DNA from 4 places in the Streptomyces sp. NPDC126497 genome. Region 3 is predicted to be linked to each of the others. Evidence: riboswitches for the same ligand, from Rfam matches in the RefSeq annotation. Region 3 holds a riboswitch; each other region holds the start of a gene.
What was found. A riboswitch is a leader RNA that binds a small molecule or an ion and turns the genes downstream of it on or off. The one in region 3 is predicted to bind cyclic di-AMP.

Region 1 (7,479 bases), on a different contig from region 3:
CGCCGGCCCGCCCCCGCCGCCGGCCGACGAACCGTCACCGGTCTCGATCCGTACGGCGACGCCGACCAGGACCGGCACGGCCGCCAGCACCCCGAGCAGGGCGAGGGTGCGCCAGCGCCGGAAGGTGGTGAGCAGCTCGCTGCGCAGCAGCCCCAGGGCCCACAGCGGGCTCGCCTTCCGCACCGCTTCAGCCCGCGACATCGAAGCCCTCCCCGGTCAGCGCCACGAAGGCGTCCTCCAGCGAGGCCCGTTCCGCCCCGAAGCCGCGCACCCGGACCCCGGCCGTCACCAGCGCCGCGTTGACCTCGGCGAGGTCCCGCTCGGGCGCCTCACCGGTCACCCGTTCCCCGGCCACGACGACATCGGAGACCCCCTGTTCCTCGAGCACCCGGGCCGCGTCCGCCGGGTCCGGTGTGGTCACCACCAGCCGCCCGCGGGCGCCCGCGGCCAGCTCGGCGACCGGGCCCTGGGTGATCAGTCGGCCCCGGGCCATCACGGCGGCGTGCGTGCACACCTGCTCGATCTCGTCGAGCAGGTGGGAGGAGAGGAAGACGGTGGTGCCGTCCGAGGCCAGCTCGCGCACCAGCGTGCGGATCTCCCGCATGCCCTGCGGATCGAGGCCGTTGGTGGGCTCGTCCAGGACGAGCAGCCGGCGCGGCTGGAGCAGGGCGGCCGCCAGACCGAGGCGCTGCTTCATGCCGAGGGAGTACGCCTTCGCCCTCTTGCCGGCGGCGGCCGTGAGGCCCACCCGGTCCAGTGCGGCGGCGACGCGGGCGCGGCGGGTGCGCGGATCGGCGGTCGGGTCGGCGGCGTCGTAGCGCAGCAGGTTGTCCCGGCCGGAGAGGAAGCCGTACAGGGCCGGGCCCTCGATGAGGGCGCCGACGTGGGGCAGCACGGCGCGCGCGGAGCGCGGCACGGGGTGCCCCAGGACGTGCGCCGTGCCGGAGGTCGGTTCGATCAGGCCCATCAGCATGCGGATGGTGGTGGTCTTGCCGGAGCCGTTGGGGCCGAGGAAGCCGAAGACGCTGCCCGCCGGGACGGTCAGGTGCAGGCCGTCGACGGCGAGCTGCCCGCCGCGGTAGCGCTTGGTGAGCGCGCGGGTGACGATGACGGCACCGTCGTCCGCGGCCTGCCCGTCACGCCGTTCCCGCTCCGTGGCGGACGCCTCGCCCATCGGCTCCCTCGTTCCCTGTCGCGTCGTGAGGTTTCCGGGTCCTCACTTCCCCGCGTCGGCCGCCTTCACGAGCGCGTCCTTGGTGACGGCTCCCACGTAGGCCTTGCCGTCCTCGGTGATCAGGGCGTTCACCAGGCGGGTGCTGAACACCGTGCCGGTGCCGAACCCGCCCTCGACCCGGTCGCCGAGCGAGCCGAGGAAGCCGTCGAGGTCGCCGCCGGTGTCACCGGTGGGCAGGCCGGCGCCGGTGCCGTCCTCGTAGGCGACGATGGTGTTCCAGCCCTCGCCGATCGTCCTCGTCCCGTCGAGGCCCTTGGCCAGGTCCTCCTCGGACTTCGGGCCCCGCTCCGGCTTCCCCGGCTTCCCGGAGCGCTCCGGTGCGCCCTCCTCGGTCACCTTCGCGCCCTTGGGCGGGGCGAACGCGAAGGTCGACGCGTCGGGCCGGTCGAAGCTCACCTTGGTGAAGCCGACGTCCACGACGGCCGCGCCGCCGCTCGCCGGGGTGAGGGTGAACTTCAGCGGCAGGCCCGTCTCGTGGTCGACCGCGATGCTGATCGCGCCGACCGTGGAACCGGCCCGCTTCGGCTCGACGACCAGCTTGTACGCGTCCCGTCCGGCCACCTGGGCGGTGCCGTCGACGGTCACGGACGTGGTGTCGTCGACCGCCTTCAGCGCTTCCTCGGCGAAGTCCTCCGGGGTGGCGGGGGGCCGCTGCCCCCGGTCCTCGCCGGAGGTGTCGACCGTGCCGTGGTAGACCTCGTTGGACGCGCTGTCGTACCCCCAGACGTCCTCGCCGTTGTGGATCAGGCTGTACTCGGCGGCGTTCTCCAGGAGCGACAGCTTCTGCCGGTCCGGGCCGTCGACCGCGATCCGCAGCGTGTGCGTGCCGGAGGCCAGTTCGGTGAGCTTGGCGGAGGGGTCGGCCGAGGAGCCGCCCTCCTCGCCCTGCCCCAGGGCGCCGGAGGCGAGGCCGTTCTCCAGTCCGCCGAGGTTCGGCAGACCGAGGTCCGTGGTGATCTTCACCGTGCCGGACAGCCGCTCGACGTCCGACTGCGCGATCTTCTCGATGAGCTGCGCGGCGGTGATCTCCGGCAGGTCGGGGTCGCCGGAGTCGGCGAGCGCGGGGACGAGGCCGATGGTCGCGGCCGCCACTCCCATCACGGTGACCGGGACGAGGTACCGCGCGGCCCTGCGCCGTCCCGCTCCCGGCGCGCCGGCCGCCTCCCCCGCGGTCGTCGTCTTCTCGGATTCGTACGGTGCCATGTGTGCCCTACCTCCGTGGTCGGCGGCGGCTTCCGTCTCGTGTCCTCACACCAGTTCCGCTCTGAGCCGCCATTCTCACCCGAACCGGTGAGAAGTGGTGTTGTCCGTCGTGGTCCATCCGACCAAATCCGGCGGACGGATTCGTCAGCCTCCGGACGCAACTCCCCGTACTGCTGGGGTATGACACGCGGGACGGTTCCCTCCCCCGCCCCGTAGGGGTCGTGCGGGGGTCCGGGCCGGCTCAGCCCGCGCGGTGCACCACCGCGTCGCACAGCTGCACGAGCGCCCTCTTGGCCTCGCACTCCCGCAGCGGGGCCAGCGCCGCGCGCGCCTCCTCGGCGTAGCGCACGGTGTCCCGGCGGGCCTGCTCCAGCGCGGGGTGGGCGCGCAGCAGCCGCAGCGCCTCGGCGTGCCGGGCGTCGTCGGTGAGGTCGGAGTCGAGCAGCTCGCACAGGGCGATGTCCTCGGCGAGGCCCAGCCGGGCCGCCCGCTCGCGCAGCCGCAGCACGGGCAGGGTGGCGATGCCCTCGCGCAGGTCGGTGCCGGGCGTCTTGCCGGACTCGTGGGAGTCGGAGGCGATGTCCAGGACGTCGTCGGCGAGCTGGAAGGCGACGCCGAGCCGCTCGCCGTACTGGGTGAGCACGTCCACGACCGTCTCGTCGGCACCGGACATCATCGCGCCGAAGCGGCAGGAGACGGCGACCAGGGAGCCGGTCTTGCCGCCGAGCACGTCGAGGTAGTGGTCGACCGGGTCGCGGCCGTCCTGCGGTCCCGCGGTCTCCAGGATCTGCCCGGTGACCAGCCGCTCGAACGCCTCGGCCTGCACCCGCACGGCCTCCGGGCCGAGGTCGGCCAGGATGTGCGAGGCCCGGGCGAAGAGGAAGTCGCCGGTGAGGACCGCGACGGAGTTGCCCCAGCGGGTGTTGGCGCTGTCGACGCCGCGCCGCACCTCGGCCTCGTCCATCACGTCGTCGTGGTACAGCGTGGCCAGATGGGTGAGTTCCACGACCACGGCCGAGGGCACGACGCCGGGCGCGTAGGGGTCGCCGAACTGGGCGGCGAGCATCACGAGCAGGGGACGGAACCGCTTGCCGCCGGCCCGCACCAGGTGCTGGGCGGCCCCCGTGATGAAGGGGACCTCACTCTTGGTGGCCTCGATCAGCCCTTCCTCGACAGCCGTCATCCCGGCCTGGACATCGGCCTCCAGAGCCTGGTCCCGCACGCTCAGCCCGAACGGCCCGACGACGGTCACGAGGGGTCTCCTGTCTGCTGGTGTCCACTGGCGATTACACGGAATGTCGATAGGTCGCTGCCCTCACTCAAGTCAGCGTATCCGGTCACGTTTCGATCACCGCCAGCGCCCGGGGTTACGGGCAGGGCGGCGCGGGGCCGGCGCCGGATCGCTTTCACGCATCGACCACAACGGACATTCCACGACTTTCCAGGACGCGGCAACCCGCCTCTCGCCCCGCTCCCCGGACCCCGTCTCGCCACGCGGACCATCCTGCCCGCCCCGACGCCCGATTTGCCGTAAACACCGGCTTCATTCCTCTTGGCGAGAAATGCACTCGCGACCGGCCCCCCGTGAAGTGGGTCACGCACGATCCGGTACCCCCGCCACGGGCCGCCATTCCCCATCCCCCTTGACCGGCGGCCGAGTTGGCCCTCGATACCCATGAAGGATCAAGTGCCGCAAAACGCCCATTCCAAGATCAAAAGGCGTCTTATGTGATTCCCGGACTTGTTCCCGACATCTCCTCTCGCATACGTTCCGGGCCTGCCGGGTGGACGCCTAATCCTGCCGCCGCCCGCATCAACCGACGACGATCACTCACGACGGCAGGAGCGGGGGACCCAGGTAAGCCGCCGGACCGGACACCGCGCCGGGACGGCTAGGGGTGAAGCCATGCCCGCAGGGGCACGGCCGGGCACTCTCCCGCCCGAACCCGACAGCTCACCTCGCAGGCGTAGGAGAGGAACCCAGACATGCCTGCTTCCGGTCAGTACCGCCGCCGCCTCGCCCGCTCCCTCGCCGTCGCCGGCGCCGGCGTCGCCGTGGTCGCCCTGCCGCTGTTCGGGGCGACCGGCGCCTCCGCGGCCACCACCGAGCCGACGACGACCGCCGCCGGCTCCGTGACGGCGTACCCGGACGACCTCGACGGCTGGATCCGCGAGTCGCTGGACGTCATGGCGCAGAACGGCATCCCGGGCAGCTACGACAGCATCCACCGCAACATCATGCGCGAGTCCTCCGGCAACCCGTACGCCATCAACAACTGGGACTCCAACGCCGCCGCCGGCACCCCGTCGAAGGGCCTGCTGCAGATCATCGACCCGACCTTCGCGGCCTACCACGTGCCCGGCACCGCCTTCGACCCGTTCGACCCGGTCGCGAACATCACGGCGGCCTGCAACTACGCCGCCGACCGCTACGGCTCCATCGACAACGTCTTCGGCGCGTACTGAGCCACCCGCTGACGGGCGAGCGCCGTCGCCCCGCCGAACAGCCGCTCGAGGACGACGGCCACGCCGTCGTCCTCGTTCGACGCGGTGACCTCGTCCGCCACCGCCTTCAGCTCGGGATGCGCGTTGGCCATGGCGACGCCGCGGGCCGCCCAGTCGAACATGGGGACGTCGTTCGGCATGTCGCCGAAGGCGATCGTCCGCGCCGGGCCCAGCCCCAGGTGCTCGGCGGCCAGCGCCAGCCCCGTCGCCTTGGTCACCCCGCACGGCTGGAGCTCCACGGTGCCCGGCCCCGACATGGTGACCGTGGCCAGGGAGCCGACCACCGACCGGGCCGCCGCCGCCAGCGCGTCGTCGGACAGGTCCGGGTGGCGCAGCAGCACCTTGCTGATCGGCCGGTCCCACAGCTCGTCGCGCCGCTCGACGCGCACCGCGGGCAGGGTCGGGTGCGGCATCAGATAGCCGGGCTCGATCAGCGTCAGCCCGTCGACCCCGTCCTGGTCGACCGCGGCGCACACCTCCCCCACCTCGGCCTCGATCTTGCCGAGCGCGGCCTCCGCCAGCTCCCGGTCCAGCGTGACCGACCACAGCAGCCGGTCCGCGCCGGCGTCGTACACCTGCGCGCCCTGGCCGCACACCGCGAGCCCCGTGCAGCCGAGGTCGTCCAGGAGCGGCCGCACCCTGGGGGCCGGGCGCCCCGTCACCACGAGGTGCCGCGCGCCGGCCCGCTCCGCCCGCGCGAGCGCGGCGAGGGACCGGTCGGAGAAGGTGTCGTCGCCGCGCAGCAGCGTCCCGTCCAGGTCGGTGGCGATGAGTGAGTACGCGGTGGGTGCGGCCATGATCAGAGAATACGGACAACCCGACGGTCCGATTCGCCATGCCCGTTTCCGCTCGCTTTCGATGCGTTTCCCCTTCTTCGGACGCCAGGTAAGGACCGGTTCAGGACTCTTTCCCCGTTTGGCAAGAACATGGTCCGCTATCTACCGTCCGCCCGGTCCCGGGCGGTACCTTCCAAGGGCCCAGGGGGGACTTGATCGGGGGGTCGGGTGAGCGGTGGACGCGTGCGCGTGCTGGGGCCCGGGGAGCTCGGCGAGGGGGAGCGGGAGCGCTGGCGGGAGCTGCGTGCCGCGACGGACGCACCGCGCAACCCGTTCATGGAACCGGAGTTCAGCGTCGCCGTGGCCCGGGTGCGGCCGCGGGCCCGGGTCGCCGTGCTGTACGAGGGTGCGCAGCCGGTGGGTTTCCTGCCGTACGAGCGGGGCGCGCTGGGGCAGGGGCGGGCGATCGGACTCGGGGTGTCGGACTGCCAGGGCGCGGTCCTGGCTCCCGGTGTCGCCCCGGAGACCGCCGAACTGCTGCGGGCCTGCTCGGTGTCGAGCTTCGTCTTCGACAACCTGGAGGCCGGCCAGGGGCTGTTCGTGCCGTACGCGGCCGAGGAGCACGCCACCTACGTCGTCGACGTGGGGAAGGGCTACGCGGCGTACGAGTCGGTGCTGCGCACCCGGTCGCCGAAGTTCCTGAGGACCACGCTGGCCAAGGAGCGCAGGCTGGGCCGCCGGGCCGGGGCCGTGCGGTTCGTCTTCGACGAGCGCGACCCGGCGGCGCTGCGCGCGCTCATGGAGTGGAAGTCGGCGCAGTACCGCAGGACCGGACGGCGCGACCGGTTCGCGCGGGAGTGGATCGTCCGGCTCGTGGGCCGGCTGGCCGGGACCCGGGCCGCCCAGTGCACCGGCGCGCTGTCGGTCCTGTACGCCGGGGAGCGTCCCGTCGCCGCGCACTTCGGACTGCGGTCGGCGTCCGTCCTGGCCTGCTGGTTCCCGGCGTACGACCCAAAGTTCGCGACGTACTCGCCCGGCCTGGTGCTGCACCTGCGGATGGCCGAGGCGGCGGCGGCCGAGGGCATCGGGATGCTCGACCTGGGACGCGGTCCGGCCGCGTACAAGGACTCCCTGAAGACCGGTGAACTCGCCGTGTACGAGGGGGCGGCGACCCGTCCGGGGGTGGGCGCCGCGCTGCACCGGCTGGGCCGCGGGCCCGCGCGCCGCGCGCACGGCTTCGTCCGCGCCCGTCCGCGCCTGGCGGCGCTGGCGGCGCGGACCCTGAAGGGCGCGGCACGGCTGCGCCGGTCGTGAGGAGGGGGACGGGTGTTCCGCAGAGCGCGTACGCAGGAGGAGATACGGCGGTTCCTGGCCATCGGCGCGGTACAGGTCGCCGAACTGGACCTGGACGGTGACGAGTCCGCGCCGAGACCCGGCCCGGGCAGCCCCCCGGTGACCCACGGCGAGGTGTTCCTACTGGTCAGACGGGCGGGCCGCCCGGTGGGGACCCTGCTGGCGCGGGTGCCGGAGGGCGCGGACCCGCGGACCGTGCTGACGCGGGCGGCCGCCGGGGTGGCGGGGGACGCCGCGGTGGCGGAGGCCGCGGGGGACGGCGGGGGGCCGCCGTACGCCTCGGTCGTCGTGGCCACCCGGGAGCGGGCCGGGCGGCTCGCCCGGACGCTGGACTCGCTGCTCGCGCAGGAGCATCCGCGGTTCGAGGTCGTCGTCGTCGACAACGCGCCGGTGACCGGCGGGACCCGC
Region 2 (7,479 bases), on a different contig from region 3:
TCGGCGGTGCCGAGGGTGAGGCCCTGTCCCCGCGAGAGCAGCCCCTCGATGAGCGCGGCCGCGCCCCGCTCGTCGATGTCCTCGTACTCGGGCACCTTCCCGGGCTCGGCGGCGTCCCGCCGCCACTGCGCGTACGCGACGGCCTGGGCGAGCGCCCGGACGGCCCGCTCGGAGGCGGGGTAGGCGGGGATGAGGTGGGCGCCCTCGGGAGGTACGACGGGGGCGGGCGGGCCGTCGCCGCCGGCCGCGCGGGGCGTGGCGTCCGCCGCCCGGGGCGCGGTGCCGGAGGGCGGCTGCGGTGCCGTGCTCGTCGCCGCCGACAGCGCCTCGGCGAGGCCGCCGAGTTCCACGTGGACCACCAGGACGGGCTTGGACGGGGTCGCGGCGGCGGCCGAACGCAGGGCCCTTGCCAGGGCCGCGTCGCCGACCGAGCCCTCCCCCACCGCCGGGATCGCGGTCACGACGACCGCGTCGCTCGTGTCGTCGGCCAGCGCGCGGGAGAGCGCCGCGTGGAAGTCCGCGGCCGAGGCGGCGGTGGTGAGGTCCTGCGGGGGGTGCGGACGCAGTCCTTCGGCGAGGCAGGCGTCGTAGGTGAGCAGGCCCAGGGACTCGGAGTTGCCGAGGATCGCCACCCGGGGTCCGGCCGGCAGCGGCTGGCGGGCGAGCAGCAGGCCCGCGTCGACCAGTTCGGTGATGGTGTCCACGCGGATCACCCCGGCCTGCCGCAGCAGCGCGGAGACCGTCGCGTGGGGCAGCCGGGTCGCCCGTACGGCGTGTCCCCTGGGCCCCGCTCCGTGGCGTGCGCCCTGCACCACGACCAGCGGCTTCGCCGCCGCGGTCCGGCGGGCGAGGCGGGTGAACTTGCGGGGGTTGCCGATGGACTCCAGGTACATCAGGGCGACGTCGGTGTCGGGATCCTCGTACCAGTACTGCAGGACGTCGTTGCCGGAGACGTCGGCCCGGTTGCCGGACGACACGAAGGTGGACACGCCGGTGACGCCGGTGACGCCGCCGCCGCGCCGGTGCAGGCGGGACAGCAGGGCGACGCCGATGGCCCCCGACTGGGCGAACAGTCCGATCCGGCCCGGCCGGGGCATCTCGGGGGCGAGCGAGGCGTTCAGCCGTACGTCCGGGGAGGTGTTGATGACGCCGAAGGCGTTCGGCCCGATGATCCGCATGCCGTACGCGCGCGCCTGCCGCACCAGGGCGCGCTGGCGTTCGCGGCCGTCGGGACCGGACTCGGCGTATCCGGCGGAGACCACGACGAGTCCCTGCACGCCGTGCTCCCCGCACTCGGTGACGACCTCGGGGACGTGCTCGGCGGGCACCGCGACGACGGCGAGGTCGACGGGCCCGTCGATGTCCCGCACCGAGCGGAACGCGGCCACCGAGCCGAGTTCCTTCTCCCCTTCCCCCAGCGCCCTGTTCACGGCGTACAGCCGGCCGGTGAACCCGGTGTCGCGGAGGTTGTCGAGGACGCTGCGGCCCACCCCGCCGGGCGCGCGGCCGGCGCCGACGACGGCCACCGAGCCGGGGGCGAGCAGCCGCTGCACCGAGCGCGCCTCGGCGCGCTGCTCGCGCGCGTACTGCACGGCCATGGAGCGGTCGGTGGGTTCGAGGTCGAACTCCAGGCGGACCACGCCGTCCTCGAAGCTGCGCTTCTGGGTGTACCCGGCGTCGGTGAACACCTTGATCATCTTGTTGTTGGCGGGCAGCACCTCGGCCGCGAACCGGCGGATGCCGCGCTCCCGCGCGACGGCGCCGATGTGCTCGAGCAGGGCGGAGGCGACGCCCCGGCCCTGGTGGGCGTCCTGCACCAGGAAGGCGACCTCGGCCTCGTCGGCCGGCGCCGGGGCGGGCGTGCCGTCGGCGGCGATCCGGTCGTAGCGTACGGTGGCGATGAACTCGCCGCCCACGGTGGCGGCGAGCCCCACCCGGTCCACGAAGTCGTGGTGCGTGAAGCGGTGGACGTCCTTGGCGGACAGGCGCGGGTAGGGCGCGAAGAAGCGGTAGTACTTCGACTCGTCCGACACCTGCTCGTAGAAGCTGACCAGGCGCTCGGCGTCGTCCACGGTGATGGGGCGGATGCGCGCGGTGCCGCCGTCGCGCAGCACCACGTCGGCCTCCCAGTGGGAGGGGTACTCGTGCCGGTCCGACGAGGTCTGCATGGGCCCCAGAGTACGGCTCGCGTACGACAGCGGCGCGAGGCAGTCTGTGGTGGACGACGGCCGGGCCGGGGCCGCGGTCCGGCCGTCACCGGGAGCGGACGCCGCTCCGGGCACGCTTCACGATGTGGGAAACTGGTCTAGACAACCCTGAACAGCGAAGGGCAGCAACACATGGCTGAGCGCCGCGTCAACGTCGGCTGGGCCGAGGGTCTCCACGCCCGCCCCGCCTCCATCTTCGTCCGAGCCGCCACGGCCGCAGGCGTCCCGGTGACGATCGCCAAGGCCGGGGGCACCCCCGTCAACGCGGCCTCCATGCTGGCCGTCCTGGGCCTGGGCGCCCAGGGCGGCGAGGAGATCGTCCTCGCCTCCGACGCCGAGGGCGCGGACGCCGCCCTGGACCGTCTGGCGAAGCTGGTCTCCGAGGGTCTCGAGGAGCTCCCCGAGACCGTCTGAGCATTCACGGTCGCGGGAATCGTCCCTTCACCGGAATACCCGCCCGTGACACCGAAAGGCCCGCCCGGACCACCGGGCGGGCCTTTTCGATTCCCTTCCGGGGCAGCACGGAAAACCCCCGGAATTACTCCCTCTTTGTATACGGCACCCGTGTTAATTCCGGAGACCCGTCGTGTTTACGGCATGTTGCGATTTCCTCACGCGGTCCGCGCGGACGGCGCCGGAGGCGAACCGCAGACGGTGCGCGGCGCGCGTGCGCTCGGTGTGCAGCGCCGTGACGGACCGCGCGCGCTCGCCGTCGCCGCGCGCCACCGCGTCCACGATCGCACCGTGCTCCGCCCAGTGCTCGACCGGGTCGGACGGCCCCTCGACGGCGTACATCCAGGCGATCTTGTGCCGCAGCTGGGTCAGCGCCGACGTCAGCGCCGGGCTGCCGGTGGCCTGGGCGAGCGTCTCGTGGAACCAGCCGCCCAGGGAGCGCAGGTCGTCGCTGTCGCCCCGGCGGGCGCGTTCCCGACCCAGCCGGACCAGCCCGCGCAGCACCTTCAGATGGGCCTCGGTGCGGCGCTGGGCCGCGCGGGAGGCGCCGAGCGGCTCGAGCAGCACGCGCATCTCCAGCAGGTCGGCGGCCTCCTGCTCGGTGGGCTCCGCGACGCACGCGCCCGCGTGCCGCCGGGTCACCACGAACCCCTCGGCCTCCAGTGTGCGCAACGCCTCCCGGACGGGGACGCGGGAGACGCCGTACCGGCGGGCGAGGACCTCCTCGGTGAGCCGGCCGCCGCGCTCGTGGACGCCCGCGACGATGTCGTCCCGGATCGCCGTGCACACCGAGTGCGCGGGAATACGCATGACCGACCTCCGACTTAATCCCCGTGAAACGTCGACGATTGACGCGTGTTCCGTGACTCTATTGCAATCGGCGGGAATTTCCGAAGGGGGGCCGGAATCCATACGTATTTTTTGGACAGGCCTTCCCCGGAAACACCGGTGCCCCGGCTCGGGTGAGCCGGGGCACCGGGAAGCGGGCGGGGCGGCGGGTCAGAGGTTCACGCCGTGCGCGCGGAGGTAGGCGACGGGGTCGAGGTCGGAGCCGTACTCGGCGGTCGTGCGGGCCTCGAAGTGCAGGTGCGGGCCGGTGACGTTGCCGGTGGCGCCGGAGAGGCCGATCCGCTGCCCGGCGGCGACCTGCTGGCCCACCGAGACGGCGACGGACGACAGGTGGCCGTACTGCGTGTACGTGCCGTCGTGCATCTTGACGACGACCTGGTTGCCGTACGCGCCGCCCCAGCCGGCCTCGACGACGGTGCCGACGCCGACCGACTGGACGGGGGTGCCGCTCGCGGCGTGGAAGTCGACGCCGGTGTGGCTGCCGGAGGACCACAGCGAGCTGCCGGCCCGGTAACTGGTCGAGACGTACGAGCCGGGGATCGGGGAGACGAAGGTGTTGAGGCGCTCGCGCTCGGCCTCCCGGGCGGCACGCTCCTTCTCCGCGCGGGCCTTCGCGGCCTCCTCGGCGGCCTTCTCGCGCGCGGCCTCCTCGGCGGCCTTGCGCGCGGCGGCCTCGGCGGCCTCCCGGGCGGCCTCGTGCTGGGCGGCCGCCTGCGCGTCGATCCGGTCGGCGACCGCGTCGCCCAGGGTGACGACGGGGGTCAGGCCGGTCTGCGCGGCGGCGGGTTCGGCGGCGAGCGCGGGGGCCGCGAGGGAGCCGACGACACCGGTGGTGGTGAGCGCCGCGACGCCCGCCGCGCGGGCGGTGCCGCGCTGCATCCTGCCGGGACGACGGTGCTTGCCCGGGGCGCGGGTGAACGCCATGTACAGGCTGGTCCTTTCCTTCCCTCTCGCCTACCGGGTTAGCTGACGGGTTCGGAGCAGGAAGGTCTCCTACGGACCCCCTCGCGACACGCGCGGGCGTCCGATTCACCCCAGGGACTCAGGTGGGTCCCCGGCTCCCCTGGCTCGCGCCGTACGGGGACTCGGCGATGGCTGTCCGGTGCCGCGGGTGCGGCGCACTGCCCGACGAACAGCCCGGACGAAGCTAAGCGGGACCCCTTCCGATCCTCAAACGGATCCCGGTTTTTGTAGCGCATCCCACAGGGCAGACGGGCAACTTCCGCCCCGATTCGGGCATAAGAGGGCCCCGGTGACGTCCGCGTCACCGGGGCCCGGGCGCGCGTGCGCCCCGCCGCCCGCTACTCGGCGGCCACGACGGTGACTTCACCGATCCCGAGGGCCTCGACGGGCGCCTTGATCTGTGCCGCGTCGCCGACGAGGACGGTCACCAGGCGGTCCACCGGGAAGGCGTTCACCACGGCCGCGGTGGCCTCCACGGTGCCGGTCTCGGCCAACTGCCGGTACAGATCGGCCTGGTAGTGGTCCGGCAGGTGCTGCTCGACCTGGTCGGCCAGGGTGCTCGCGACGGCCGCGGCGGTCTCGTACTTGAGCGGCGCCACACCCACGAGGTTCTGCACGGCGACGTCGCGCTCGCCGTCGGTGAGCCCCTGCGCGGCGAGCGTGCGCAGCACGGTCCACAGGTCGTCGAGGGCGGGACCGGTGTTCGGGGTGTCGACGGAGCCGCTGATGGCCAGCATCGCCGCGCCCGTGCCGTCCGGGGCGGACCTGAGGACCTGTGCGAACGCCCGGACGCCGTAGGTGTAGCCCTTCTCCTCGCGCAGCACGCGGTCCAGGCGGGAGGTGAGGGTGCCGCCGAGGCAGTACGTGCCGAGCACCTGCGCGGGCCACACGCGGTCGTGCCGGTCGGGGCCGATGCGGCCGATCAGCAGCTGCGTCTGGACGGCGCCGGGACGGTCCACGATCACGACGCGGCCGGTGTCGTCGGCGACCACCGGGGGAACGGGCCGCGGCTGCGCCGGGGAACCGGTCCAGGCGCCCAGCGTGTCGCCGAGCAGCGCGTCCAGGTCGACGCCGGTGAGGTCGCCGACGACCACGGCGGTCGCCGTGGCGGGACGGACGTGCTTCTCGTAGAAGGCGCGCACGGCCGCGGAGTCGATGCCGGCGACCGTCTCCTCGGTGCCCTGGCGCGGGCGCGACATACGGGCGCTCGCCGGGAACAGCTCCTTGGAGAGCTCCTTGGCGGCACGCCGGGAGGGGTTGGCCAGCTCGTGCGGGATCTCGTCGAGGCGGTTGCGGACCAGCCGCTCGACCTCGCTGTCGGCGAACGCGGGCGCCCTGAGCGCGTCGGCGACCAGCCCGAGCCCCTTGGTGAGCCGGGAGGCCGGGACCTCCAGGCTGAGGCGGACGCCGGGGTGGTCGGCGTGCGCGTCCAGGGTGGCGCCGCAGCGCTCCAGCTCGGCGGCGAACTCCTCGGCGGAGTGCTTGTCGGTGCCCTCGGAGAAGGCCCGCGCCATGATCGTGGCGACACCGTCGAGACCGGCCGGCTCGGCCTCCAGGGGCGCGTCGAGGAGCACCTCGACGGCGACGACCTGCTGGCCGGGGCGGTGGCAGCGCAGCACGGTCAGGCCGTTGTCGAGCGTGCCGCGCTCGGGGGCCGGGAAGGCCCAGGGCGTGGCGTCGCCCGCCTGCGGCTGCGGGTGGAAGTCCATCGTGGCGAGCTCGGTCACTTCGCCGTCTCCTCGTTCTCGTCGGTGCCGGCGGCTGCGGCGGCGTCCTCGGCGTCCTCGGCTTCCGGGGCGACGGGCTCGTAGACGAGCACCGCGCGGTTGTCGGGGCGCAGGCGGGCCTTGGCGACCTCCTGCACCTCCTCCGCCGTCACCTCCAGGACGCGCTGCACGGCGGTCAGGGCGAGCTGCGGGTCGCCGAACAGGACGGCGTACCGGCACAGTTCGTCGGCGCGGCCGGCGACCGTGCCGAGCCGGTCGAGCCACTCGCGCTCCAACTGGGCCTGGGCGCGTTCCATCTCCTCCGCCGTGGGGCCCTCCTCGGCGAACCGGGCGAGCTCCTCGTCGATGGCGGCCTCGATGACCGGCACCTCCACGTCGCCGGACGTCTTCACGTCCAGCCAGCCCAGGGAGGGCGCCCCGGCCAGCCGCAGCAGGCCGAACCCGGCGGCCACGGCCGTGCGGTCGTGCCGCACGAGCCGGTTGTAGAGCCGCGAGGACTCGCCGCCGCCGAGGACGGTGAGCGCCAGGTCGGCGGCGTCGCACGCGCGCGTGCCGTCCTCGGGCAGCCGGTAGGCGGCCATCAGCGCACGCGCGGGGACCTCCTCCTCGACGACCTCGCGCAGCTGCTCGCCGATGACCTCGGGCAGCGAGCCGTCGCGGGGGGCGGGCTTGCCGTCGTGGGACGGGATGGAGCCGAAGTACTTCTCGATCCAGGCGAGCGTCCGCTCCGGGTCGATGTCGCCGACCACGGAGAGCACGGCGTTGTTCGGCGCGTAGTACGTGCGGAAGAACTGGCGGGCGTCCTCCAGGGTGGCCGCGTCCAGGTCCGCCATCGAGCCGATGGGCGTGTGGTGGTACGGGTGGCCCTCCGGGTAGGCGAGGGCGGTCAGCTTCTCGAAGGCCGTGCCGTAGGGGACGTTGTCGTAGCGCTGGCGGCGCTCGTTCTTGACGACGTCCCGCTGGTTCTCCATGGACTCGTCGTCCAGGGCGGTCAGCAGGGAGCCCATGCGGTCGGCCTCCAGCCAGAGGGCGAGCTCCAGCTGGTGGGCGGGCATGGTCTCGAAGTAGTTGGTGCGCTCGAAGCTGGTGGTGCCGTTGAGGGAACCGCCGGCGCCCTGGACCAGCTCGAAGTGCCCGTTGCCCTTCACCTGGGCGGAGCCCTGGAACATCAGGTGCTCGAAGAGGTGGGCCAGCCCCGTACGTCCCTTGACTTCGTGCCGCGAACCCACGTCGTACCAGAGGCACACCGCGGCGACCGGGGTCAGGTGGTCCTCGGAGAG
Region 3 (7,479 bases):
GTCGCGGACCATCTTCCAGAACTCGGCACCGTCGGCCGGGTCGCTGAGCGGCAGGTTCACGTTGCGCACGCCCGGCAGTTCGACGTCCGGCCCCTCCAGCCTCTGGTCGGCCGCGTTGCGGAAGTCGAAGACCGTGTGCAGCCCGAGCGAGGACAGGAAGGCGGTGTCCTCCGGGGTCGCGTGGGCGAGATGGCCGCTGCGGAACAGCACCCCGTGGCGTACCCGCCGGCCGTCGACGGTCGGCAGCCCGCCCACGTCGCGGAAGTTGCGCACCCCGGCCAGCTCGGGTTCGGTCGACGGCACCTGCTGCGTCACGAAGGACTCCTCCCGGTCGGCGCCGCCGGCGGGGCTCGTCGACGGGCGTCACTCGACGATACGACATGCCTGCCTGGGACAATGAGTTCTCCACAGGCATTGCCCGGCCGCCCCCACACCCCCGATGATGTTGGTGTCTGATCGCATCTGTTCGGGTCTGTTGGAGGTTCGGTGACGCAGGTCTCCCAAGACGGTCGTACATGGCTCCTGTCGGGCCCGGCCAGCAGCTACGCGGTCCACGTCACGGACCGCGACGAGCTGGTGCACCTGCACTGGGGCGCGCGGATCGCACTCGCCGACGCGGAGGCCCTGGCCGCGCGTCCGCTGCCGGACGACTGGCCGTTCGAGTCCCGCCTCGACGGGCGCGAGGAGTACCCGGTCGAGGGCGGCCCGCGCTTCGTCCGGCCCGCCCTGTCCGTGCGCACCGCCGAGGGGCGGCGCGGCACCGAGTGGGCCTTCGAGGGCCACGACGGGACCGACGACGGTGAGCTCCGCCTCCGCTTCCGTGACGGCGACCTGACCGTCACCCTGCACTACCGGATGTGCGACGACGTGGTCGAGCGCCGGGTGACCCTGCACAACCGGGGCCCCGCGGTCGAGCTCCTGCGCGCCGACTCCGCCACCTGGACCCTGCCCGAGCGCGAGCACTGGCGACTGTCCCAGCTGCACGGCCGCTGGGCCGCCGAGTCCCGGCTGACCCGCTCCCCGCTCACCTACGGCGAGAAGGTCCTCGGCAGCCGCCGGGGCCACACCGGACACCAGCACCTGCCCTGGGTCGCCCTCGACACCGACGCGACCGAGGAGCGCGGCGAGGTCTACGGCTGCGCCCTCGGCTGGTCCGGGTCCTGGCGCGTCTGCGTCGCCCAGCTCCCCGACGCGCGCGTGCAGATCACCGGCGGCGCGGGCCACGACGACTCCGGCCTGCTGGTGCTGGGCACGGACGAGACGTACGTCACGCCGGTCTTCGCCGGGCTGTGGAGCGACGGCGGCTTCGGCGGCGCGAGCCGCGCCTGGCACGCCTACCAGCGGACGTACGTCGTCCCGGACGCGGACCGGGACCGGCCCGTGCTGTTCAACTCCTGGGAGGCCACCGGGTTCGACATCTCCGAGGAGCAGCAGCGGACGCTGGCGCGGCGGGCCGCCGCGATGGGTGTCGAGCTGTTCGTGGTCGACGACGGCTGGTTCGGGGCCCGTACGAGCGACCGGGCCGGGCTCGGCGACTGGACGCCCAACCCCGACCGCTTCCCCGGCGGCCTGAAGCCGCTCGCGGACCACGTGCACGGCCTCGGGATGCGGTTCGGCATCTGGGTCGAGCCGGAGATGGTCAACCCCGACAGCGACCTGTACCGCGCGCACCCCGACTGGGTGCAGTTCCAGCCGGGACGCCGGCGCACGCAGTACCGCAACCAGCTCGTGCTCAACCTCGCGCGCGAGGACGTCAGGGAGTACCTCTGGGAGCGGCTCGACGGGCTGCTCGCCGGCGTCCCGGTCGACTACGTGAAGTGGGACTTCAACCGCTGCTTCACCGACGCCGGCTGGCCGGACGACCCCTACCCGCAGCGACTGTGGACCGACCACGTGCGCGGGCTGTACGCCCTGCTGGACCGGCTGCGGGCGGCCCATCCGGACGTCGCCTTCGAGTCCTGCTCGGGCGGCGGCGGCCGCATCGACCTGGGCATCCTCTCCCGCACCGACCAGGTGTGGACCTCGGACAACACCGACCCGCTGGACCGGCTCGCCGTCCAGCACGGCTTCAGCCAGATCCATCCGGCCCGGGTGATGGCCGCCTGGGTCACCGACAGCCCGAACGCGATGCTCAACGGGCGGGTCAGTCCGCTGCGCTTCCGGTTCGTCAGCGCCATGGCCGGGGTGCTCGGCGTCGGCGGCGACCTCACGCGGTGGACCGAGGAGGAGCTCGCCGAGGCACGGGAGTGGGTCGCGCTCTACAAGGAGATCCGGCCCGCCGTCCAGCGCGGCGACCTGTACCGGCTGCGCCCGCCGGAGGGCGGACTGAGCGCGGTGCAGTACGTCCTCGGCGACGAGGCCGTCGTCCTCGCCTGCCTCCAGGCGCAGCACTACGGAGAGCCCGTCCCGGCGCTCCGGCTGCGCGGCCTCGACCCGGACGCTTCGTACGAATGCCTCGAAACCGGCGAAACACATCGAGGTGCCGTACTGCTGCACCACGGGCTGCGCACCGGTCTGCGGGGAGACCTGGACGCGGCGGTGTTCCGGCTGAGGCGCCGGTGATGCGCTGATTCAGGCGTTCTGTCCGATTGGGGTGATTCACCCCAACGTGCCCGGGAAGAAGGGAGTATGGGGGAGGGGTGCGTGAGCATCGTCATATCCGGGACGACGTGTTGTCGGCATGCTCACGTAATTCCCGTGAACCGCACGGCAGTTCACGAGGGAAAGGGAATCCCGGCTGACGCCCGGTGACGCCATTTCCTCCTGTGGATCACGAAAGAACCCGTTCCGGGTGAACTTCGCGCTTGTCCCCTGGTGTCCGGGTCGCTTACGTTCGCCACCGATCCGGACGGACGCCTAATCCTGCCGCCGCCCGGAGCCCGCACACACTGACCCGTGCACGGCAGGAGCGGGGGACCCACAGGCACGACCGCCTGTTCCGGTTCCCGGAACGGCTCGGGGTTAAGCCGCGCGGCAAACGCGGCCGGGCATCTCCAGTCCGCACCCGACAGCTCACCTCGTAGGCGCCGGAGAGGAATTCGTCATGCCCGCGAAGGGTAAGCACCGCCGTACCAAGGCCCAGCGCCTCACCCGCTCCATCGCCGTCGCCGGGACCGGCGGCGCCGCACTCGCCCTGCCGCTCCTCGGCGCCACCGGCGCGCACGCCGCCACGCCGCAGACCGCCCCCGAGAGGACCGTCCAGTCGCTCTCCGCCTCCGCCGACGCCGGCCAGGCCGCCGCCGAGAAGGGCGGGGAGGTCCGCACGTACACCGTGAAGGCGGGCGACTACCTCGCGAAGATCGCCGAGGCGCAGCACGTCGACGGCGGCTGGAAGCAGCTCTACGCGGACAACCGCGAGGTCATCGGTGACGAGCCGTCGCTCATCCACCCCGGTCTGAAGCTCTCCGTCGACGGCGAGGCCGCCGCGGACGCGCCGGCGGAGCCCTCCTCCGCCGAGGCCCCCCGGCCCGCCGCGCAGCAGCCGGAGCAGCCCGCCGAGGAGTCCTCCTCGGACGCCTCCGCCCAGGCCGCCGACACCGGCCAGGCCGCGAGCGCCTCCGGTTACAGCTCCCCGGTGCCCGGCGCCGGTGGTCTCGGCACCGCCTACAAGGTGGCCGGCAGCATGTGGTCCAGCGGCTACCACACCGGTGTCGACTTCGGCGTCCCGACCGGCACCTCCCTGAAGGCCGTCGGCGCCGGCACCGTCGTCTCCGCCGGCTGGGGCGGCGCGTACGGCAACCAGGTCGTCGTCAAGCTCGACGACGGCTACTACGCCCAGTACGCCCACCTGTCCTCGCTCTCCGTCTCGGCCGGTCAGACGGTCACCGCCGGCCAGGAAGTCGGCCTCTCCGGCGCGACCGGCAATGTGACCGGCCCGCACCTGCACTTCGAGATCCGCACCACCCCGGACTACGGCTCGGACGTGGACCCGGTCTCCTACCTCCGCTCCAAGGGCGTCTCCATCGGCTGACCCCTCAACGCCGCCTTCCTGGCACGCGCGCCGCGGGCCGGCCCCCGATCCCCGGGGCCGGCCCGCGGCGTATTCCGGAGTTGGCCAACATTTTGAGGGTGTCTTATCTCACCGCGCGTCAATCCTTCCTTACGGTCGCGTAGGTCACATTCGAAGAGGAATCATGTACGGCTGTGGCAGACGATTCGAAGAGTGACAGCAGAGCAGTGATCGGGTCGTACGTGGCGGTGGGGGACAGCTTCACCGAGGGCGTCGGCGATCCCGGCCCCGACGGGGCGTTCGTCGGCTGGGCCGACCGGTTCGCCGTGCTCCTCGCGGACCTCCGGCCCGAAGGCGACTTCCGGTACACGAACCTCGCGGTGCGCGGAAAACTACTGGACCAGATCGTGGCGGACCAGCTGCCGAGGGCCGTCGAACTCGCCCCCGACCTGGTCTCGTTCTGCGCGGGCGGCAACGACATCCTCCGTCCGGGCAGCGACCCCGACGAGGTGGCCGAGCGGTTCGAGCGGGCGATCGCCGCGCTCACCGCCGCGTCCGGCACGGTGCTGGTGACGACCGGGTTCGACACCCGGGGCGTGCCCCTGCTGAAGCACCTGCGCGGCAAGATCGCGACGTACAACGGGCACGTGCGGGCCGTGGCCGACCGCTACGGCTGCCCGGTGCTCGACCTGTGGTCCCTCAAGAGCGTCCAGGACCGCAGGGCCTGGGACGCCGACCGGCTGCACCTGTCGCCGGAGGGGCACACCCGCGTCGCGCTCCGCGCCGGGCAGGCCCTCGGCCTGGAGATCCCGGCCGATCCCGAACAGCCCTGGCCGGCCCTGCCGCCCCGCGGCACCCTCGAGATCCGGCGGGACGACGTGCAGTGGGCCCGTGATTACCTGGTGCCGTGGATCGGCCGCCGGCTGCGCGGTGAGTCCTCGGGCGACCACGTGATCGCCAAGGGGACGCTGTCGCCGGACGACATCAAGGTGCGCATCGCCGCGGTGGCGTGAGCGGCCCGCGCGACGGGACGGCGCCCACGGCGGACTGGACGCTGCGGCCGGCGACCGCGTCGGACGTCGAGGCGGTGGCCGGGCTGCGCGCCGTGGTGCTCCGGGCGGACCTGGAACGGCTCGGGCGGTACGACCCGCGGCGGGTGCGGCAGCGGCTGCGCGACGGGTTCGACCCGGCCCGCACGTGGGTGATCGAGGTGGGCGGCGCCTTCGCCGGCTGCGTGGCGCTGCGGCCGGCCGCGGACGCCCGCCGGCTGGAGCACTTCTACCTGGCCCCGGATCTCCAGGGCGGCGGCATCGGTTCCGGCGTGCTGCGCGAGCTGCTGGGGCGGTGCGACCGCGACGGTGCCGTCGTCCGGCTGAACGTGCTGCGGGGCAGTCCGGCCCGGCGCCTCTACGAGCGGCACGGATTCACCCTCGAGGCCGAGGACCCGGTGGACGTCTTCATGGTGCGCGAGCCGCTCCGTCCGCCGCGGCCGCCCCCGGCACCGCGGCGCCGGGCCGGCCGCACATAATGGAATGTCTGACCGACTCCACCTGGAGGTACCGTGGCCGGTTCCCGTTCCCAGAGCTCCGGGCCGCGCGCCCTGCGACCCGTGGCCTTCGGCGCGGACCCGAGTGGCGAGCGCATGGCGCGCATCCGCAGGTCCCCGCACTTCAGGGACGGGGTCTTCCAGAACCCCGGGGGTCCCGCCCGGATCCGCCCGTCGGGCTCGACGCGGGACCTGGCGAGGATCTACCTCGACAAGGACTCCCGGTCCCGGCGTGCCCCGAAGGGCGCCGTCCCGGTGCACCCCACCACCCTCGCCGACATCTCCCGCCCGCCCGCCACGGGGCTGCGCCTGACGTGGGCGGGCCACTCCAGCGTCCTCGCGGAGATCGACGGGCACCGGGTCCTGTTCGACCCCGTGTGGGGTGAGCGCTGCTCGCCGTTCCCCTTCGCCGGGCCCAGACGGCTGCACCCCGTGCCGCTGCCGCTGGCCGCGCTCGGCCCGGTCGACGTCGTCGTGATCTCGCACGACCACTACGACCACCTCGACCTGCCCACGATCAAGGCGCTGGCCGGCACCGGCACGCTGTTCGCCGTCCCCCTCGGCGTCGGCGCGCACCTGGAGCGCTGGGGCGTGCCCGCCGGGCGGCTGCGCGAGCTGGACTGGCACGAGACGACGGAGGTCGGCGGCCTCACCCTCACCGCCACCCCGGCCCGCCACTTCTGCGGCCGGGGCCTGCGCAACGCCCAGCACACCCTCTGGGCCTCCTGGGTGGTCGCGGGCGGGGAGCACCGGATCTACCACAGCGGTGACACCGGCTACTTCGACGGCTTCAAGGACATCGGCGCCGGCCACGGCCCGTTCGACGCCACGATGATCCAGGTCGGCGCGTACTCGGACTTCTGGCCCGACATCCACATGACGCCCGAGGAGGGCGTCCGGGCCCATCTCGACCTGCAGGGCGGCGAGGCGGCCGGCGTGCTGCTGCCCATCCACTGGGGGACGTTCAACCTGGCGCCGCACGCGTGGGCGGAGCCGGGGGAGTGGATGAAGGACGCGGCCGAGGAGGCCGGCCAGGCGGTGGCGTTCCCGCGGCCGGGCGAGCCGTTCGAGCCGGCGGCGAGGCTGCCGGCGGAGGCGTGGTGGCGGGCGGTCTCCGGTCCGGTCGCGCGCTCGTGGCGGCGCCCCCGGATCGCTGAGGGGGCGGCCGAGACGAGCAAGGGCGATCTCGACCTCGCCGGTGAGCGGTGACCCCGGCCGGGGACGGGCTCGGGAAGACGGCCCGGATGCCGGAGCGTCTCCCGGCTGAAGAGCGGGACCGTGTGCGGGGAGCCTCGGACGGGCGCTCTGGAGGAAGCGGCGGATCATGCTGTCCTGGTCTTCGCGGGTGGCGCGGTCGGTTCCGGCGAGGGTGAAGCGGCCCAGGGCTGCGAACAGGCGCCGGGCGTCGCCGTCGCGGTCACGGATGGCCGCGCCTGCGACGGGGTCCGCGGCCGGGTCTCGCCCTTGCCGTCGCGTTCGGCCCCTCGCCGGCCGGCGTCTCCGCGTCTCGGCGCCGGGGCGGCCCGCCGGTGGAGTCGGTCCGGGGGAGGGCTGAGCTGGGGAACTCGTGACGGCAGCGGGCGCACCGCCCCTCGTCTTCGTGCACGGGACGCGGTTCAGCGCGGGGCAGTGCGCCAGGGCTGTCCGAGCGCAGCGGGACCCGCGAACGCCCAGGCCGGCCAGGACGCGGGCGGTGACCGCGCATCCGTGAGGGCCAGCGCCGGCGACAAGGCCCCACCAGCTACTGCTGCCGGGTCGCCCGAGACCCTGGCCTTCCCGCCCGGACCCGGTGCCCGGGAACGGCGCGGCCAGGTCATGGGGCGGCCGTGCCGTGCCGCCGAAGCGGTGGCGAAGGCCGTCGGCGATCGACGCGCGTCCTCGCCGGCGACGCTGCTGCGCACCCCCTTCCCGGCGTCCGGCCCCGGGGACCCCTCGAGCTCGAAGCAAGCCGTCCCCAGGCCGCCCCCGCAGTCGTGCGACCGTG
Region 4 (7,479 bases), on a different contig from region 3:
GACCAGGCGTTCGTCGTCGGGCTGGGGCACGGCTCCTCCTTCCCAGGGGGGGCGGCCGCCCGGTGGCACCGTCGGCGGCCATCGCTCCGTGACACCGGGGGCGTAACCGTCGAACCGCCGGCCTGCCGTGAACTCGGCCCGGTACAAAGGAGTTTGCCCGTGCGCCGACGTGGTCACCCGCCCGGTGCGGAGGATCCAGCGTCGCCCACCACGAGTCCTCGCCACCATCCGTCGCGACCCCCATTCCCCCCGGGGGGCCGGTGCGTACGCGGACCGTCGGGACGACCGGGTTCCGGTGGGAAATGGGGGTTGTCACGGATGGCGCGGGGCCCGTCCGGCGCACACGCTGGAAGGGACGGCCCGCGCCGCGCCCCCGGACCGCGGGCCGTCGGCTCCCCCTCCGCGCGGGGAGCCGTGGCGAGCGGCCGACGGCGAGGAGGCGGTACCGGGTGCCTCTGTTCTGGCGGATCTTCCTGCTGAACGCCGTCGTGCTCATCACCGCCACGGCCCTGCTGCTGGGACCCGTCACGGTGTCCACCCCGGTCCTGCTCACCGAGGCCGCGGTCCTCACGGTGGGGCTGGCCGCCATGCTGGTGGCCAACGCGCTGCTGCTCCGCGTGGGGCTCGCCCCGCTGCAGCGCCTCACGCGCGCCATGGCCACCACCGACCTGCTCCGCCCCGGGCACCGCCCCGCGGTCGGCGGGCGGGGCGAGATCGCCGAGCTGATCACCACGTTCAACACCATGCTCGACCGGCTGGAGGACGAGCGCGCCACGAGCAGCGCCCGCGCCCTGTCCGCGCAGGAGGCCGAGCGCCGTCGCATCGCCCGCGAGCTGCACGACGAGGTCGGCCAGTCCCTCACCGCCGTGCTGCTCCAGCTCAAGCGCGCCGCCGATCACGCCCCGCCCGGCCTGGACGAGGAGCTGCGCCAGGTGCAGGAGACCACCCGGGCCGGTCTCGAGGAGATCCGGCGCATCGCCCGCCGGCTGCGCCCCGGGGTGCTGGACGAGCTCGGGCTGGCCAGCGCGCTCAAGGCCCTCGCCACCGAGTTCGGCGGGCCCGGCCTGAGCGTCCAGCACTGCCTCGACGCGGACCTGCCCGAGCTGGACCGGGAGTCGGAACTGGTGATCTACCGGATCGCCCAGGAAGGCCTCACCAACATCGCCCGCCACAGCCGGGCCCGCCGCGCCGAGCTCGCCCTGCGCCGGGCGCCCGGCGGTGTCGAACTCAGCGTGCGTGACGACGGCCGCGGCATCGGTGTCGCCCAGGAGGGCGCCGGCATCCGCGGGATGCGGGAGCGCGCCCTGCTGGTCGGCGCCCGCCTGACCGTGGACCGCGGCGCCGACGGCGGCACCGAGGTGCGCCTGGCCGTTCCCGTCCCGGCCCGCTTCCCGGCGCACGCCCTCGTCCCCGTACACGGCTCCGCGCCCGCCCACGCCCCGCCCCCGTGACCGAAGCCCCCGACCGGAAACGCTGAGACATGACCGACCCGGCCCCCACCCGCATCCTGCTCGCCGACGACCACGCGCTGGTCCGCCGGGGGGTCCGCCTCATCCTGGACGGCGAACCGGACCTGACCGTCGTCGCCGAGGCCGCCGACGGTGCCGAAGCCCTCGAACAGGCCCGTGAGCACCGCCCCGACCTGGCCGTCCTCGACATCGCGATGCCCCGGCAGACCGGTCTGCAGGCGGCCCGTGAGCTCTCCCGCGGTCTGCCGGACACCCGCATCCTCATCCTGACCATGTACGACAACGAGCAGTTCTTCTTCGAGGCCCTCGCCGCCGGGGCCTCGGGCTACGTCCTGAAGTCCGTCGCCGACCGCGACCTCGTCGAGGCCTGCCGCGCCACCATGCGCGGCGAGCCGTTCCTCTACCCCGGCGCCGTCAACGCCCTCATCCACAACTACCTCGACCTCGCGCGGGAGGGCCGCGCCCTGCCGGCCAAGGCGATCACCGACCGGGAGGAGGAGATCCTGAAGCTGGTCGCCGAGGGCCACACCTCGCAGCAGATCGCCGCTCTCCTGGTCATCAGCCCCAAGACCGTGGAGCGGCACCGCGCCAACATCCTGGCCAAGCTCGGCCTGAAGGACCGCCTGGAGCTCACCCGGTACGCCATCCGGGTGGGGCTGATCGAGCCCTGAGCCGGCGCACGGGCCCGCCCGGCCCGTTGTCAGACTGGACTCCCACCCCCGCCCCACCCGGAGTGCGCCGATGTCCCACCCGTACGTCCTGCTGTCCGCCGCCGTCTCCCTCGACGGCTGTCTGGACGACACCGGCCCCGACCGGCTGCTGCTGTCCGGTCCGGCCGACTTCGACCGGGTCGACGAGGTACGGGCATCCGTGGACGCCATCCTGGTCGGCGCCGGCACGATCCGCGCCGACAACCCCCGGCTGCTGGTCAACTCGCCCGAGCGGCGCGCCGCCCGTCTCGCCGAGGGCCGGTCCGCGTACCCGCTCAAGGTCGCCGTCAGCGGCTCCGGCGACCTGGACCCGGCGGCCCGGTTCTGGCACACCGGCGGCGAGAAGGTCCTCTACACGACCGACGAAGGCGCCGAGCGCGCCCACGCCCTCGGCCTCGCCGCCGACGTCGTGCCGCTCGGGGCCGCACTCGACTGGCGGCGGCTCCTGGAGCACCTGCACACCGGGCGCGGGGTGCGGCGGCTGATGGTCGAGGGCGGCGGCACGATCCACACCCAGCTCCTCACCGAGGGGCTGGCCGACGAACTCCAGCTGGCCCTCGCCCCGCTGTTCGTCGGCGATCCGCGGGCACCCCGCCTCTTCGGCCCCGGCGCCTACCAGGGCGGCCGGCTGCGACTGGTCGAGACCCGCCCGGTCGGCGACGTCGTCCTGATGCGCTACGAGCCCACCGCCCCCGGTTCCGGCCCGCTGCCCTCCGCCGCCGACCACCACTGGCTGGCCCTCGCCTGCGAGCTGGCCGCCGCGTGCCCGCCCTCGGAGACGGCGTTCAGCGTGGGCGCGGTCGTGGTGGCCGCCGACGGCACGGAACTGGCGCGCGGCCACTCCCGGGAGGGCGGCGACCCGGTGGTGCACGCGGAGGAGGCCGCGCTCGCCAAGGCCGACCCCACGGACCCCCGGCTCGTCGGCGCCACCGTGTACTCCAGCCTGGAGCCCTGTGCCCGCCGCGCGTCCCGGCCGGCGCCCTGTGCCCGGCTGATCCTGGACGCGGGGGTGCGGCGGGTGGTCACGGCCTGGCGCGAGCCGGACACCTTCGTGCCGGGCGCCGACGGCAGTGGTGTGCTGGCCTCCGGGGGCGCCACCGTCGTCGTCCTGCCCGAGCACGAGGACCGGGCCAAGGCACCCAACGGCCATCTGCTCGGCCGCTGAGAGCGGGCCGCCGATCATGGATGTGCGCCATGTCCCGCACATGGCGTACACTGGTCTCAACGACGCGGGGTGGAGCAGCTCGGTAGCTCGCTGGGCTCATAACCCAGAGGTCGCAGGTTCAAATCCTGTCCCCGCTACTGAAGGCCGAGGGCCGGAATCCAAAGGATTCCGGCCCTCGGCGTTTTCCGTTCCCCCCCCCCTCACTGAACGTGAGCGGTTCACCCCGCAGTGCATAACGAATGACACACCGTCAGAAGTCGGCCGCCATGCGGAGTGCGGTCAACTCGCCCGTTTTTGGCCGCTCGTGAGACGTAAGTCCAGGGAGAAATCGTTAACGATCAAGAGGAACGGCTTGGAATCCGGCCCTCGCGTCTATTAACGTTCGATAACGCAGCGCGGTCGTCCCAGCCGTCACAGAAGGCGGCTCCGTGCGCACGCGCCGAATCCCGCAAGGGAACCGGGGAACCACCACCATGGGGTGAATCGCGTGAATACCGCCGTGGCGACACGGCGCGTATACGCGCGTAGGAGACCTTCCCGCTCCGAACCCGTCAGCTAACCCGGTAGGCGGAGACGGAAGGAAAGGAGCGCGCCCACGTGGCGTCCAACCCGCCTGCCCCCGAGGTCCCCTTCAAGCCGGGCGACACCTTCGCCTACGGCGTCGGCCGCACCGACGAGGGCCCCTTCGAGGAGTGGAACCCGACCGCGGAGTCCGTCCGCCCCGTACGCGGCCGGCATCGCGTCTCCAAGCAGCGCGGCGGGGGACTCGCCCGCAGCTCCACCGTCCTGGGCGTCGGCGTCATAGCGGCGGTCGGCGCCGGCGGCATGGCCAGCGCCCAGACCGGCAAGCCGCCGGTGTCGATCTCCATGCCCGACCTCCCCAGCGTGGGTTCCCTCCTCTCCGACGAGGAAACGCCCAAGGGCTCGGCGACCCCCCTCAGCACCCTCGGCATGACCGCCGACGACACCGAGCAGGGCACCGCCGACGCCGGTGAGGCGCTGCGCGCCCGGATCATGGCGCAGGTCGAGCAGCAGCAGGACCAGGCCGAGGCCAAGGCCGCCGCCGAGGCCGTCGCCGCCGCCGAGAAGGAGGCCGCCGAGGCCGCCGTCAAGGCGGAGAAGGAGGCCAAGGACAAGGCCGAGGCCGCCAGGAAGAAGGCGGAGGAGGAGGCCGCGAAGAAGGCCGAGGCCGAGCGCCTCGCCAAGCTGGCCAAGCAGTACGCGCTGCCGACCTCCTCGTACACCATCACCTCGACCTTCGGGCAGGCCGGCGCCTACTGGTCCTCCGGCCACCACACCGGCCTCGACTTCGCCGCCCCCACGGGCACACTGATCAAGGCCGTGCACACCGGCACGATCACCTCCGCCGGCTACGAGGGCTCCTACGGCTACAAGACGGTGCTCACGCTCGACGACGGCACCGAGATCTGGTACGCCCACCAGTCCTCCATCAGCGTCAGCGTCGGCCAGAAGGTCAACACCGGCGATGTGATCGGCCGCGTCGGCGCCACCGGCAACGTCACCGGCGCCCACCTCCACCTCGAGATCCACCCCGGCGGCTCCGCCTCGGGCATCGACCCGATGGCCTGGCTGCGCGGCAAGGGCCTCAGCATCTGAGCGAACGGGCCCTCCCGCCCCGGACCCCGGCAGTCCCGACGGCGCCCCCCCACGTCAGGGCTGCCGGTCAGGTGTTTCCAGGGGCGGCCCGGGTCCGTCAGGGCCGGTGGGCGTTCGGGTCGTACGCGGCGTACGGATTCCCGTGGGCGAACGGTCCGTACGGCGGCTGCCCGTAGGCGGACCGTCCGTACGGCGGCTGCCCGGGGGCGGGCCGCACGTGACCGCCGTACACCGCCCGCGGCGCCGCGGCGGCCGGGAACCGGGGCGCGGTCGCACGGGCCGCGTGCTCCAGGGCCGGCCGGGCCGCCGCCCGCCGGTGCCACAGCTCCAGCAGCAGCTCCCGTTCCCGCGTGACGAAGTCCGGCCCCGCCCGTCCGAGGCGCCCCCGGTGCCGCAGGGACGCCAGCGACGTCGCGTACGCCTCGTACGCGGTGACCGACCGCGCCGCCGCCCTTCCCGCCGCAGCGGCGCGCGTACTGCCGGGCGAGGCGCCGCGCCCGCATCGAGCCCAGCGCGAACGGCTCCGCCGGATGGAGCCATCCGGCGGCCGCGTACGCGGGCAGTTCCGCCCGCACGGTCCGCAGCTCCCGCTGCCGCGTCCACACCACCAGCCAGGTCAGCAGCCCGAACACCGGCACCATGAACGCCGCGTACACCGCGAGGAAGCCGTACCGGCCGAGTGCCGAGGAACCGTTCCACAGCGCGTGCACGCCCATCGCGAGGAGCAGTCCGCCCAGCGGCAGCAGCACCCGCCGGATCCGCTGCCGGTCCGTGGACAGCGCGGCGGTACCGAAGCCGATCCCGGTGAGCACGGTGAACAGGGGGTGCGCGAACGGCGCCATCACGACGCGGACGAAGAAGGTGGCCGCGGTGACCGAGGCGATGCCGCTGTCGCCGGTGAGCTGGTCGGTTCCGAAGGCGGTGCCGAGGTAGAGGATGTTCTCGGTGAACGCGAAACCGGTGGCGGTGACCCCGGCTATCACCACGCCGTCGAGGATCCCGGTGAAGTCGCGTCTGCGGAAGAGGAACACCAGCAGGACGGCCGCGGCCTTCGCGGACTCCTCCACGACCGGTGCCACGACCGTCGCGCCCAGCGTGTCGGCGCCGGTCGGGTCGGCGGTCGCCGTCGCTATCCACCGGGTGGCGAAGCTGTTCGCGACGATCGCCATCAGGGCCGCCGCGCAGGCGCCCCAGGCGAAGGAGAACAGCAGGTTCCGCCAGGGGCCCGGCTCGACCCGGTCCAGCCACCGGAAGGCGGCGACGAGCAGCGGTACGGGCAGGACGGCGAGGCCGAGCCCGACCAGGAACCCCCGCGTCCCGGTCTGCTCGCGCACCAGCGCGAGGATGACCAGCCCGGACAGTGCCAGCAGCGTGACCAGCGCCCCGTGACGCACCCGGGGCCGCTGCCACCAGTGCGCGTGCCGCGGCGCTCCGCCGGGGACGGGTCCGGGAGGCGCCGGGTACGGGGGGCTGGTGGCCACGGGATCGACCCTCACGAGACGGGACGGGCGGTGTCAGACGCGGTCCGCGGCCTGCTCGTCCAGCGGTACGCGGCGGAAGAGCAGGTCGTTCACGACGTGCCCCTTCTCCAGCCCCTGCCCCTCGAAACGGGTGAGCGGCCGGAAGGCGGGACGCGGCGCGAAACCGCCGTCCGGCTGCGTGTTCTCGAAGTCGGGGTGCGCGGTGAGCACCTCCAGCATCTGCTCCGCGTACGGTTCCCAGTCGGTGGCGCAGTGCAGCACCGCACCCGGCGCGAGGCGGGTCGCGGCGAGGGTGAGGAACTCGGGCTGGATCAGCCGCCGCTTGTGGTGCCGCTTCTTCGGCCAGGGGTCGGGGAAGTAGACGCGCAGCCCGCCGAGGGCGCCGGGGGCGATCATCTCGCGCAGCAGGATGATCGCGTCGCCGTTGCCGACCCGCACGTTGGTCAGCCCGAGCCGGTCGGCGAGGTTGAGGAGATTGCCCTGGCCGGGGGTGTGGACGTCCACGGCGAGGATGTTGGTGGCCGGGTCGGCGGCGGCCATCCGCGCGGTGGCCTCGCCCATGCCGAAGCCGATCTCCAGGACGACCGGGCCGTCGTTGCCGAAGAACTCCGCGAGGTCGAGCCGCCGGCTGCCGTCGATGTCGAAGCCCCAGGCGGGCCACAGCCTCTGCAGGGCGTCCGCCTGCCCGGCGGTCACCCGGCTGCGGCGCGGCTGGAAGCTCCGGATCCGCCGCTCGAAGTGCGACCCGGCGGGATCGGCCTTCGGCCCGTCCGGGAACCGGGGCTCACCCTTGGTCCGGGTGTGCCGGACGGGCACCCCGGACGTGTGCGGCGCGTCCTGGCCGGAGGCGGGACGGAGGGCTTCGGAAGCGTTAACGGTGTCAGACACAGTGCCTCCGATTTTACGGGGAGCGGATCCCCGGCCCGGAGCGGAACCGGGGAGCCCGTGCGGAGCCGGAGGGACGGCCCGGTACGGCCGGCCCCGGCCCCGTCCCGCCCGAAGGGTCAGCGCCCCGCCGCCCCCAGTGCCGTCAGCGC

Region 1: linked by a shared signal. The riboswitch ahead of ABTY20_RS04600 (transglycosylase SLT domain-containing protein) and the one ahead of ABTY20_RS31160 (M23 family metallopeptidase) in region 3 are both predicted to bind cyclic di-AMP.
Region 2: linked by a shared signal. The riboswitch ahead of ABTY20_RS24200 (M23 family metallopeptidase) and the one ahead of ABTY20_RS31160 (M23 family metallopeptidase) in region 3 are both predicted to bind cyclic di-AMP.
Region 4: linked by a shared signal. The riboswitch ahead of ABTY20_RS28240 (M23 family metallopeptidase) and the one ahead of ABTY20_RS31160 (M23 family metallopeptidase) in region 3 are both predicted to bind cyclic di-AMP.

Annotation. Positions count from the first base shown of each region.
Region 1 is NZ_JBEORT010000005.1:13,738-21,216, reverse strand. Features, by position in the region: gene ABTY20_RS04620 (ABC transporter permease) at 1-201, opposite strand, end outside; gene ABTY20_RS04615 (ABC transporter ATP-binding protein) at 188-1,174, opposite strand; gene ABTY20_RS04610 (LolA family protein) at 1,217-2,437, opposite strand; gene ABTY20_RS04605 (polyprenyl synthetase family protein) at 2,679-3,689, opposite strand; cyclic di-AMP (ydaO/yuaA leader) riboswitch at 4,249-4,420, shown strand; gene ABTY20_RS04600 (transglycosylase SLT domain-containing protein) at 4,424-4,903, shown strand; gene ABTY20_RS04595 (HAD family hydrolase) at 4,867-5,739, opposite strand; gene ABTY20_RS04590 (GNAT family N-acetyltransferase) at 5,947-7,032, shown strand; gene ABTY20_RS04585 (glycosyltransferase family 2 protein) at 7,045-7,479, shown strand, end outside.
Region 2 is NZ_JBEORT010000065.1:31,365-38,843, forward strand. Features, by position in the region: gene ABTY20_RS24185 (bifunctional acetate--CoA ligase family protein/GNAT family N-acetyltransferase) at 1-2,168, opposite strand, end outside; gene ABTY20_RS24190 (HPr family phosphocarrier protein) at 2,340-2,621, shown strand; gene ABTY20_RS24195 (GntR family transcriptional regulator) at 2,775-3,470, opposite strand; gene ABTY20_RS24200 (M23 family metallopeptidase) at 3,660-4,433, opposite strand; cyclic di-AMP (ydaO/yuaA leader) riboswitch at 4,446-4,610, opposite strand; gene ABTY20_RS24205 (M16 family metallopeptidase) at 4,811-6,199, opposite strand; gene ABTY20_RS24210 (M16 family metallopeptidase) at 6,196-7,479, opposite strand, start outside.
Region 3 is NZ_JBEORT010000118.1:8,162-15,640, reverse strand. Features, by position in the region: gene ABTY20_RS31170 (tyrosine-protein phosphatase) at 1-315, opposite strand, end outside; gene ABTY20_RS31165 (alpha-galactosidase) at 487-2,562, shown strand; cyclic di-AMP (ydaO/yuaA leader) riboswitch at 2,877-3,039, shown strand; gene ABTY20_RS31160 (M23 family metallopeptidase) at 3,044-3,970, shown strand; gene ABTY20_RS31155 (SGNH/GDSL hydrolase family protein) at 4,177-4,962, shown strand; gene ABTY20_RS31150 (GNAT family N-acetyltransferase) at 4,959-5,477, shown strand; gene ABTY20_RS31145 (MBL fold metallo-hydrolase) at 5,511-6,704, shown strand.
Region 4 is NZ_JBEORT010000092.1:5,243-12,721, reverse strand. Features, by position in the region: gene ABTY20_RS28265 (DUF3040 domain-containing protein) at 1-30, opposite strand, end outside; gene ABTY20_RS28260 (HAMP domain-containing sensor histidine kinase) at 450-1,451, shown strand; gene ABTY20_RS28255 (response regulator transcription factor) at 1,481-2,140, shown strand; gene ABTY20_RS28250 (dihydrofolate reductase family protein) at 2,211-3,344, shown strand; tRNA gene ABTY20_RS28245 (tRNA-Met) at 3,408-3,481, shown strand; cyclic di-AMP (ydaO/yuaA leader) riboswitch at 3,772-3,929, shown strand; gene ABTY20_RS28240 (M23 family metallopeptidase) at 3,942-4,961, shown strand; partial or broken gene ABTY20_RS28235 (PrsW family intramembrane metalloprotease) at 5,059-6,442, opposite strand; gene trmB (tRNA (guanosine(46)-N7)-methyltransferase TrmB) at 6,476-7,330, opposite strand; gene lhgD (L-2-hydroxyglutarate dehydrogenase) at 7,447-7,479, opposite strand, start outside.